3 regions of the Shewanella sp. KCT genome follow, and region 1 is predicted to be linked to each of the others. Evidence: predicted binding sites of a transcription regulator. Region 1 holds the regulator's gene; each other region holds the start of a gene.
The links. The regulator NrdR, encoded in region 1, represses ribonucleotide reductase genes. The targets are predictions, from matches to a motif close to AAACACNANATNTNGTGTTT.
Positions count from the first base shown of each region.

Region 2: a site for NrdR is predicted at 1,297-1,316, ahead of nrdD (anaerobic ribonucleoside-triphosphate reductase). Genes of this name have one in related genera too.
Region 3: a site for NrdR is predicted at 1,958-1,977, ahead of nrdA (class 1a ribonucleoside-diphosphate reductase subunit alpha). Genes of this name have one in related genera too.

Region 1 is NZ_LVDJ01000010.1:60,325-63,606, reverse strand. Features, by position in the region: gene AYI87_RS14520 (riboflavin synthase) at 1-461, opposite strand, end outside; gene ribD (bifunctional diaminohydroxyphosphoribosylaminopyrimidine deaminase/5-amino-6-(5-phosphoribosylamino)uracil reductase RibD) at 468-1,628, opposite strand; gene nrdR (transcriptional regulator NrdR) at 1,666-2,139, opposite strand; gene glyA (serine hydroxymethyltransferase) at 2,264-3,282, opposite strand, start outside.
Region 2 is NZ_LVDJ01000003.1:344,474-347,755, reverse strand. Features, by position in the region: gene nrdD (anaerobic ribonucleoside-triphosphate reductase) at 1-1,265, opposite strand, end outside; gene AYI87_RS06420 (hypothetical protein) at 1,516-2,250, opposite strand; gene rssA (patatin-like phospholipase RssA) at 2,458-3,282, opposite strand, start outside.
Region 3 is NZ_LVDJ01000001.1:560,290-563,571, reverse strand. Features, by position in the region: gene ubiG (bifunctional 2-polyprenyl-6-hydroxyphenol methylase/3-demethylubiquinol 3-O-methyltransferase UbiG) at 106-894, shown strand; gene AYI87_RS02480 (HAD family hydrolase) at 887-1,606, shown strand; gene nrdA (class 1a ribonucleoside-diphosphate reductase subunit alpha) at 2,109-3,282, shown strand, end outside.

The sequences.
Region 1 (3,282 bases):
TCGCCATCCACCTCGTTTACCGTCAGGCTGACACCATCTATGGTGATAGAGCCTTTGTGGGCGATATAGCGCGCCAGCCCCTTGGGCGGCGTCAGCCAAAATTCGATCGCCTTGCCGCGATACTGTCTGTCATCCACGCTGGCCACACCGTCGACGTGACCGCTCACCATATGACCGCCGAGGCGGGTCGTGGGCGTCACCGCCTTTTCCAGATTGACCTTCTGTCCCACCTGATAATGGGCAAAGCCGGTAAGGGCCACGGTTTCGGCTGAGATATCGGCCACATAGCCATCGGCCATCTGCTCCACCACGGTCAGACACACGCCATTGGTGGCGATACTGTCACCGAGTTTGACGTCACTTAAGTCCAGCTTGCCGCTAGCCACCGTCAGGCGAATATCATCGCCGCGACGCTCAATTTTTCTCAGGCTGCCAACAGCCTCGATGATCCCAGTAAACATGACTAACTACTCTTTATCGCTCGGTAAATGATTGTGACTCAATTGAAAGGTGAGGCGTCTGTCGGCCCCGATAGCACGCTCGTCGCAAAGCTTGAGGCTAGGCAGCTGTGCCATCTCAGTATAGTCCGGCAATGCCAGCAGGTTACGGCCATGGCCGCCTAAGATTTTCGGCGCCTGATACAGCACCAGCTCGTCCGCCAGCCCTTGCGCCATGAAGGCGCCGGCCAGGGTCGCCCCGGCCTCGACCATCACGCTGTTAAGCTGAGATCCCAGATGTTCCAGCAGCGCCTTTAGCGGCACCTGCCCATTGTCGCTTGGCAGTTGCAACTGACTCACCTGCTCGGGCCAGGCGCTCGCCACGGCCTCGGGATAGGGCTGACAGCTCACCAGCAGCACGGGGGATTGTGTCTCAAACAGCTTGGCCTTGGCGCCGAGGCGCGCACGGGAGTCGAGCACCACGCGAAGTGGCTGACGAATATCCGCCTCGGTTAACTGCTCGCCCAGGCTACCTAGCTCCTGATGACGTACATTCAGGCTAGGGTCGTCGGCCAGAACCGTCTCTATGCCGGTCACGACGGCATCGAAACGGGCACGCATACGCTGCACGTCACGGCGCGCCTCTGGGCCTGTGATCCACTTAGAGACGCCGTTAGCGAGCGCCGTCTTGCCATCCAGGCTCGCAGCCAGCTTGATGCCGACCCAAGGCAGGCCGGTACGCATCCGCTTCATGAAGCCTGGGTTGAGGGCGGCGGCCTCTTCCTGGTGAAGGCCAACCTCGACCTGAATGCCGGTATCTTGGAGCATCTTGATGCCACGGCCAGAAACTTGTGGGTTGGGATCGGCTACCGCCACCACCACGCGGGCCACTTGAGCCTTGATCAGCGCCTCGGCGCAGGGCGGTGTTCGCCCATAATGGCTGCAAGGCTCCAGGGTCACATAAGCGGTAGCGCCTTTGGCCTTATCGCCGGCCATGCGCAGGGCATGCACCTCGGCGTGAGGGCCACCGGCGGCGATATGAAAACCTTCACCAACCAGGGTTTCCCCTTGGACTATTACACAGCCGACATTCGGATTGGGACGGGTGGTGTACTGGCCCTTGCGGGCCAACTGGATGGCGCGCGCCATCATCTGGGAATCAAATTTGGACCAGGCCATGCTCGTCGCCATCTCTTGAGAATAATTGGGGAAGCCCGATACACATCGATTACGACTTGCCCGCTTTGCTCTTATCGTTTTGCAACTTGGCAATCGCCTCGCCAAATTCGGAAACATCTTCGAAGGCGCGGTACACCGAGGCGAAGCGGATATAGGCCACCTTGTCGAGGTTGACCAGGTGATCCATCATCAGGTTACCTATCATCTTAGAAGTCACTTCACGCTCGCCCGTGGCTCTTAGGGTCGATTTGATCTTGCTGAGCGCCTGCTCTATTTGGTCCATCGACACAGGGCGCTTCTCTACCGCCCTCAGCATACCGCCACGCAGCTTGTCTTCGTCGAAGGGTTGGCGGCTACCATCTTGTTTAACCACACGCGGCATCACCAGTTCGGCGCCTTCGAAGGTGGTAAATCTCTCGTGGCAAAGCAGACACTCGCGGCGACGACGCACCTGATGACCATCGGCCACCAGACGAGAATCGATCACCTTAGTGTCTGTTGCGCTGCAAAACGGACAATGCATTGAGCCTCCAGCAAATGCTAATCGGTATCTTGGGGAGCTTTCCCTTGAAATAGATACAAAAATGGCCGCTACCAATGTTAAATCAGTAGCGGCCATCGGAGTTTACCCGATTTACCCCTTAAGGTTAACCGTAAACAGGGAACTTAGCGCACAATTCAAGCACCTGGTTCTTCACGCGTTCGATAGTGGCTTCGTTGTTGATGTCATCTAACACATCACAGATCCAGTTGGTCAGCTCAACCGCTTCGGCTTCTTTGAAGCCACGACGTGTGATGGCTGGAGAACCGATACGCAGACCCGAGGTCACGAAAGGTGAACGTGGGTCGTTAGGTACTGAGTTCTTATTTACCGTGATGTTGGCACGGCCCAGCGCCGCATCGGCATCTTTACCTGTGATATCTTTAGCGATCAGATCCAGCAGGAACAGGTGGTTTTCGGTGCCGCCAGAAACCACATCGAAACCGCGCTCGATGAAGGTGTTAGCCATCGCCTTAGCGTTAACCACTACCTGCTGTTGATATTCTTTGAACTCAGGAGATAGTGCTTCCTTGAAGGCTACCGCCTTACCGGCGATAACGTGCATCAATGGGCCCCCCTGACCACCTGGGAATACCGCAGAGTTCAGCTTCTTGTACAGGTCTTCATCGTTCGCCGCAGACAGGATAATACCGCCGCGAGGACCGGCTAGGGTCTTATGAGTAGTAGAAGTCACCACGTGTGCGTGTGGCACTGGGTTAGGATAGACACCGGCAGCGATAAGGCCTGCAACGTGCGCCATATCGACAAACAGGTAAGCGCCAATCTTGTCGGCGATTTCACGCATGCGCGCCCAGTCGACGATACCAGAATAGGCAGAGAAACCACCGATCATCATCTTAGGCTTGTGCTCTACAGCCAGACGCTCCATCTCGTCGTAGTCGATCTTGCCAGACTCGTCGATACCGTAAGGCACTATGTTGTATAGCTTGCCAGAGAAGTTTACTGGAGAGCCGTGCGTCAGGTGACCGCCGTGAGCCAGGTTCATACCCAGTACGGTATCGCCTGGTTGCAGTAGCGCCATGTAGACTGCGCTGTTAGCCTGTGAGCCGGAGTGAGGCTGAACGTTAGCATAGGTCGCACCAAAGAGTTCCTTGGCGCGTTCGA
Region 2 (3,282 bases), on a different contig from region 1:
TCGTCGCCCTTAGCCTCGATGGCGATACGCGGCAGGTTCAGGCTGACCACGCCAAGGTTGTTACGCCCTTCGTGCACCAGCTCGCCCTCCTCCTCGTAGGTACCGAGGAAGCTGCGACACCCCATAGGCGTCTTAAAGGAGCCGGTGACCTTTTCCACCTGTTCATAGTTGAGGATATCCGGGTACATGCGCATCGACGCACACTTGAGCGCCATCTGCTTGATATCATAGTTGCAGTCGCCCGCCTTGTGGTTGATGCCGTCGCGAATGGCGAAGACCAGCTTAGGGAAGACCGCCGTCTTACGGTTCTTACCCAGGCCCGTCATGCGCACCTTCATCATGGATGACTGGATGAGACGCGACTCCCAGGAGGTGCCTAGGCCGAAGCCGAAAGTCACAAAAGGCGTCTGGCCGTTAGCTGTATGCAGGGTGTTGACCTCATACTCCAGCGACTGGAAGGCGTCGTGACACTCTTTCTCCGTCTGCGCCGTGGCAAAAGCCTTGGCATCTGTGATCCCCCAGGTCAGCGCGACCTGATAGTGCTTGTCATAGCTCTTGGCGACGAAAGGCGCGAGCACCTCGTCGATACGGTTGATGGTGGTGCCGCCATAGATATGGCTGGCCACCTGGGCGATGATCTGCGCCGTTACCGCAGTCGCAGTCGAGATTGACTTAGGAGTCTCGATCTCGGCGTTACCCATCTTGAAACCATGGGTCAACATGCCGGCCAGATCGATCAGCATACAGTTAAACATGGGGAAGAAAGGCGCATAGTCGAGATCGTGATAATGGATCTCACCCGACTCATGGGCCGCCACCACATCCTTAGGCAGAATATGGCGTGTGGCATAGTGTTTGGCCACAATGCCCGCCAGCAGATCACGCTGGGTGGGGATCACCTTGGAATCTTTGTTGGCGTTCTCGTTCAGCAGCGCCGCATTGCTCTGCTCGACCAAGCCACGGATCTCGCGGTTGAGGCGGCTGCTCAACTCACGATGGATATCCCTATCATGGCGATACTCGATATAGACCCTGGCGAGTTGCTTATAGGGACCTTCCATCAACTGATTTTCTACCGCATCTTGCAGGTCGTGAATATCCACCTGCTCGAGTTCGGCCACCGATTGGCGTACTTGTAGGGCCACCTCGGTGGCATAGGCAACATCATCAATACCTGCCGAACTTGCTGCAGCAACCACTGCATCTCGAATCCTTGTTTCGTCAAAAGGCGTGCGGTAACCATCCCGCTTAATAACCACTGGCATTGTTCAATATCTCCTCAAGTAACGGCCAAATTAACACCATATATAGTGTTAATATAGACGATGAACACAATATGTAGCGCATTAAGCTACAAGTTAGGCTCAAGTACCTTGATCCAGATCATTAATTTGCGGATGGAATTTTGTGACACAAGATTACTGCCAACTGGGCCACTTATCGTTAAAACTTGCCTTGACCCAGTCGGAAAAGGGAGCTAGATGCGGGATAAAAATGGGACAAACTGTGAATAAATTACGTAATTCGTTTAGATAGTGCCAGATAACGCTGTAATTGCCCGGAAGCCTGTTGCGAACTTCCCGACGCGGCCGCCAATTGCATGGTAGATTTAAGCCCCTGCCACATAGACTTATCACTTGGCGTCAGCCCCTGATCGCCCTGTACGAACACAGACAACTGTGCCGATACCCGCGCCGCCTTCTGGTTCAGTCCCTGAGTGTCGAGGCTGTCCATCTGCTTGAGCACAGATTCGGCGTCATCGAGCATGGCGATCATCACGCTATCGGGCTTACTCTCCTTGAGCTGCTCGCGCTGGCTGGCGATAAAGTCGAGCAGTGACTGCGAGCCATCGTCCCTTGGGATATCAAAGCCCGCCTGGCTCAGGCGATTAAGCTGATTTTCCGACAAGATGCCGTCCTGATGCAGACGCTGAATTAACTTGGGAATATCGCCGATGCCAAACTGCCCCTTGGAAAAGAAGTCTTTGGCCATCGCCTCTATCTTCTGCGCCCGCTCCGCCCTTGGCGAGAGAAATACCGCCTCCTGGGGAATATCTGGGCCTGTCGTTTTCGTCTTGGAGGCTTGATTTGACAGGGTCACCTTGTCACTGGCCGATGAGCCGTCGACATCGCGTGTGTCCTGACCCTGTGTATCAGGGCCATGTGCTTCTTGGCCGTGTGTATCTAGACCATAGCTGTTGGCAATCAGATTGGCTTGTGAACCATTAATGGCCTGGCTAATTGAATTCATTGTCAATTTTTCGACTACTGCAGAGAAATATCCCTACAAGCAGCAAAAACCAGGCCAGAGCTGCTAACCAGAGATCCTAAAGAGACAAGCCGTTAGGGAATCCTAGCCGTTTATTTAAACAACTCCTGTTTATAAGGACTGACACCTTAGGGCTAACAACTATGCACTCACGCCTAAAGGCTATTACTTAGGCTATTACTCAGGCTATTAATGACGCTCCAGCTCATCGATACGGGCGCGGATAATATGAGCCACCTGCTTGACGGCCTCTTGTCCTGCCTCGATCGCCTCGCCCGCGCGGTGGAACTCCATGGTGCCAATCTCCATCACGTTAGGGGTGATCAGGATATCCGGCGGATCCCCCATCAGGCGCACCCGCTTGTGGCGCTGCTCCAGGATATCCATCGACTGAGACATCACAGCCAACATGCCTGGCTCACTGCGATTACCGAGGGAAAACTTGTCGGTCAAGCCGCTGACATAATCCCGTCCCCGAGCCAGGAGATCCATGAAGCCGCTCTCCAGCTCCTTCTCGGCTTTCACCTGCTCAGCCTGACTGGCCTTCACATCGGAAGAGATGGCCACAGGTAGCTGCTGATGGCGGGACTTTCTGTGGGCATTAAGATCCACGGCAATCACCAAATCGACGCCCATGGCCCGGCTCACCGACACGGGCACAGGGTTGACTACGGCGCCATCCACCAACCAGCGCTCGCCAATACGCGCCGGCGGCAAGATCCCCGGCATGGAGCATGAGGCTCGCACCGCATGACGCAGGCTACCCTGCTTGAACCAGATCTCCTGGCCGGTATAGAGATCGGTCGCCACCGCCGCAAAGGGCATCTGCATCTGCTCGATATCCAGGTTGCCGATATGCTGCTGCATCACGTCGAACACCTTCTCGCCGCCAATCAGCCCGCCCTTGCGCCAGCTCAGATCCATCAGCCCCAACACATCCCAGCTGGAAAAGCTGGTCACCCAGGCCTCTAGATCGTTAAGGTTATCTTGCGCATAGGCGGCGCCCACCACGGC
Region 3 (3,282 bases), on a different contig from region 1:
TACGACCCAAAACCCCGCCTCGTTTTGACCAAGATGAGCGCTTTAACAGCAATCTGATGACAAAGCAGACATTTTCGCCGGGTTCTCCTTTGTTTATCTAAGGCGATGGGTATAATAGCTACATCATTTATTCCCTTCAGAGGACTCTCCGTGTCTAACCTTTCTGAGACAAATTTTTCTGAGACTAATAATGCCAATGTCGATCCACAAGAAATAGCTAAGTTTGAGAAGATGGCTGCCACTTGGTGGGACCCCGAAGGAGAATTTAAACCCATCCATAAGCTCAATCCCCTGAGACTGAACTATATCGATCAAGCCGTCGGCGGTCTGTTTGGTAAGCGTGTGCTGGATGTCGGCTGTGGCGGCGGTATTCTCTCTGAGAGCATGGCACGTCTTGGCGCCAAGGTAGATGGGCTGGACATGGGCGCCGAGCCCCTCGATGTCGCGAAACTTCACGCCTTAGAGATGGGTGTCGAGATCAACTATATCCAGGACACGGCAGAGCATCACAGAGACAGTCATCAGGGCCACTATGATGTGGTCACCTGCATGGAGATGCTCGAGCATGTGCCCGACCCTGCCTCTGTTATCAAGGCCTGTAGCGACATGGTTAAGCCTGGCGGCTATGTGTTCTTCTCGACCATTAACCGCAACATCAGAGCCTATGTAGAGACTGTGATTGGCGCCGAGTACCTGCTTAAGATGCTACCGGTAGGCACCCACGATCATAAGAAGTACATCAAGCCTGCCGAACTTATTGGCATGGCGGATGCGGTAGATCTCGAGTGCGTCGATGCGACCGGCATCACCTACAATCCGCTGACGGAGATTTTCCGCTACACCAAGTCGCTAGATGTCAACTATATGATCGCCACGGTTAAGCAGGATGACTGATCAAATCGTGCCAGGTGCTAACGCTGAAACGATTGATGGTACGCGAACTGCGACTAGGCCAATAAAAGGTGTGCTGTTTGATCTCGATGGCACCCTAGTGGATACGGCGCCCGATCTCGTGCTGGCGCTTAACTTGGCGCTAAAAGACTTTGGGCTGCCGAGCCAACATCTTGAAGATATTCGCTTTGCCGCGTCCCATGGCAGCCTGGCGTTAGTTAGCGCCGCCCAGCCTCATCTTAATGATGAGGAAAAAGCGGCAATCCAGCAGGCGCTGCTTGAGCACTACCATAATGTTAACGGCCAAGAGGCCAAGCTGTTTGATGGCATGAGTCCCCTGCTCGAGCACCTCAGCGAGCAACGCATTCCCTTCGGTGTCGTCACCAATAAGGCGGCGCGCTTTGCGCGGCCTTTGCTGCACAGGCTTGCCTTAGCCAACAAGATGCCGGCCATCATCAGCGGCGACTCCACCACTCAGAGTAAACCCCATCCTGCGCCCATGCGTTTGGCAGCGTCGCAAATTGGCGTCAGCTGCCAGGGAATTCTCTACCTAGGTGATGCTAAGCGCGACCTCGAAGCGGCCCGCAATAGCGACATGCTGGGGGGCATTGCCCATTGGGGTTATATTGGAAACAATGATCAGGCGCACCTCTGGCCCCACGACTTTGGCTTCGACACCCCGGTATCCGTGCTTGAACTCCTAAGACAGGGCTAAGTCGCAGTTAAATCGTGCATAAGTAGCGGTTAAGTCACGATTAAATGAGATGCGTCACGCGCTCTGGTGCTAGGGCGTGTGACACGTCAGTAAAAAGTCGTCCAGGCTGAGATCGCGATCCTTTTTCGGCGCCAAAAGATCCTCAGGATCTGGCCAATATTTTAGCTTTCATGATAGGGAGAATCAGTCGCCTAAAACTTGACCCGCCGGTGCTATCATAATTGAAAACAAGGGTTAAAGGTAAGCCATTACTAACCCTTTGGTTTACCCCCAAGATATCCACAACTTGTCCCCTAAAAACCCGCTTGCAATATCCCACCAACCTCACTATCTTGTATCCTATAAAAGAAAAAACACCATATCTTGTGTATGGGCGGCGGTCGAAGCCACTAGAACTGCAGTAGTGCTCAGGTACTTTTTTTAACATCTTCGATTGTTTTTACATGGAAACGTAGGGTGGAGTTTTCCCTCCCAGCGATATTTAATTCAAGGCTTATCTTCAATGAACAGCAATATGCAAGTCACGAAGCGCAGTGGCGAACGTGAAACCATCGATCTCGATAAGATCCACCGAGTGATCACTTGGGCGGCCAAAGGACTGAATAACGTCTCAGTATCGGAAGTCGAATTACGTTCACACCTTCAGTTTTATGATGGAATTCCAACTGAAGCGATCCACGAAACCATAATTAAGGCCGCTGCCGACCTTATCTCGCCAGAGTCACCAGACTATCAATTCCTCTCTGCACGTCTGGCCATCTTCCACCTGCGTAAGAAAGCCTTCGGCCAGTTTGAGCCGCCTTCGCTTTACGACCATGTGGTGAAGTTGGTTGAGCTGGGTAAATATGACACGCATATTCTGAACGACTATAGCCGCGAGGAGTTAGACACGCTCGACAGCTATATCGACCACTGGCGCGACATGAACTTCTCTTATGCTGCGGTTAAGCAGTTAGAAGGTAAGTACCTGGTTCAAAACCGTGTGACTCACGAAGTCTACGAGAGTGCGCAGTTCCTCTATATTCTGGTAGCGGCTTGTCTGTTCGCCAACTACCCGAAAGAGACGCGTCTTCAGTACGTTAAAGATTTCTATGACGCGACCTCGACCTTTAAGATCTCGCTACCGACACCTATCATGTCTGGTGTGCGTACACCAACACGTCAGTTTAGCTCTTGCGTGCTGATCGAATGTGGCGACAGCTTAGACTCAATCAATGCGACCGCCTCTTCTATCGTGAAGTATGTGTCGCAACGTGCCGGCATAGGGGTCAACGCAGGTCGTATTCGCGCGCTGGGTAGCCCAATTCGCGGCGGCGAGGCATTCCACACAGGTTGTCTGCCTTTCTATAAGTATTTCCAGACGGCGGTGAAATCTTGCTCACAAGGTGGCGTGCGCGGCGGTGCGGCGACCCTCTTCTACCCTATGTGGCACCTGGAAGTTGAGTCTCTGCTGGTACTTAAGAACAACCGCGGCGTCGAAGATAACCGTATCCGTCACCTGGACTACGGGGTGCAGCTGAACAAGCTGATGTACCAACGTCTTATCCAGGGCGGCATGATCACGCTATTCAGTCCATCAGACGTCCCAGGGCTGTACGATGCCTTCTTCGAAGATCAGGCAGAGTTCGAGCGTCTGTATGTGAAGTATGAGCAGGATGAGAGCATACGTAAGAAGC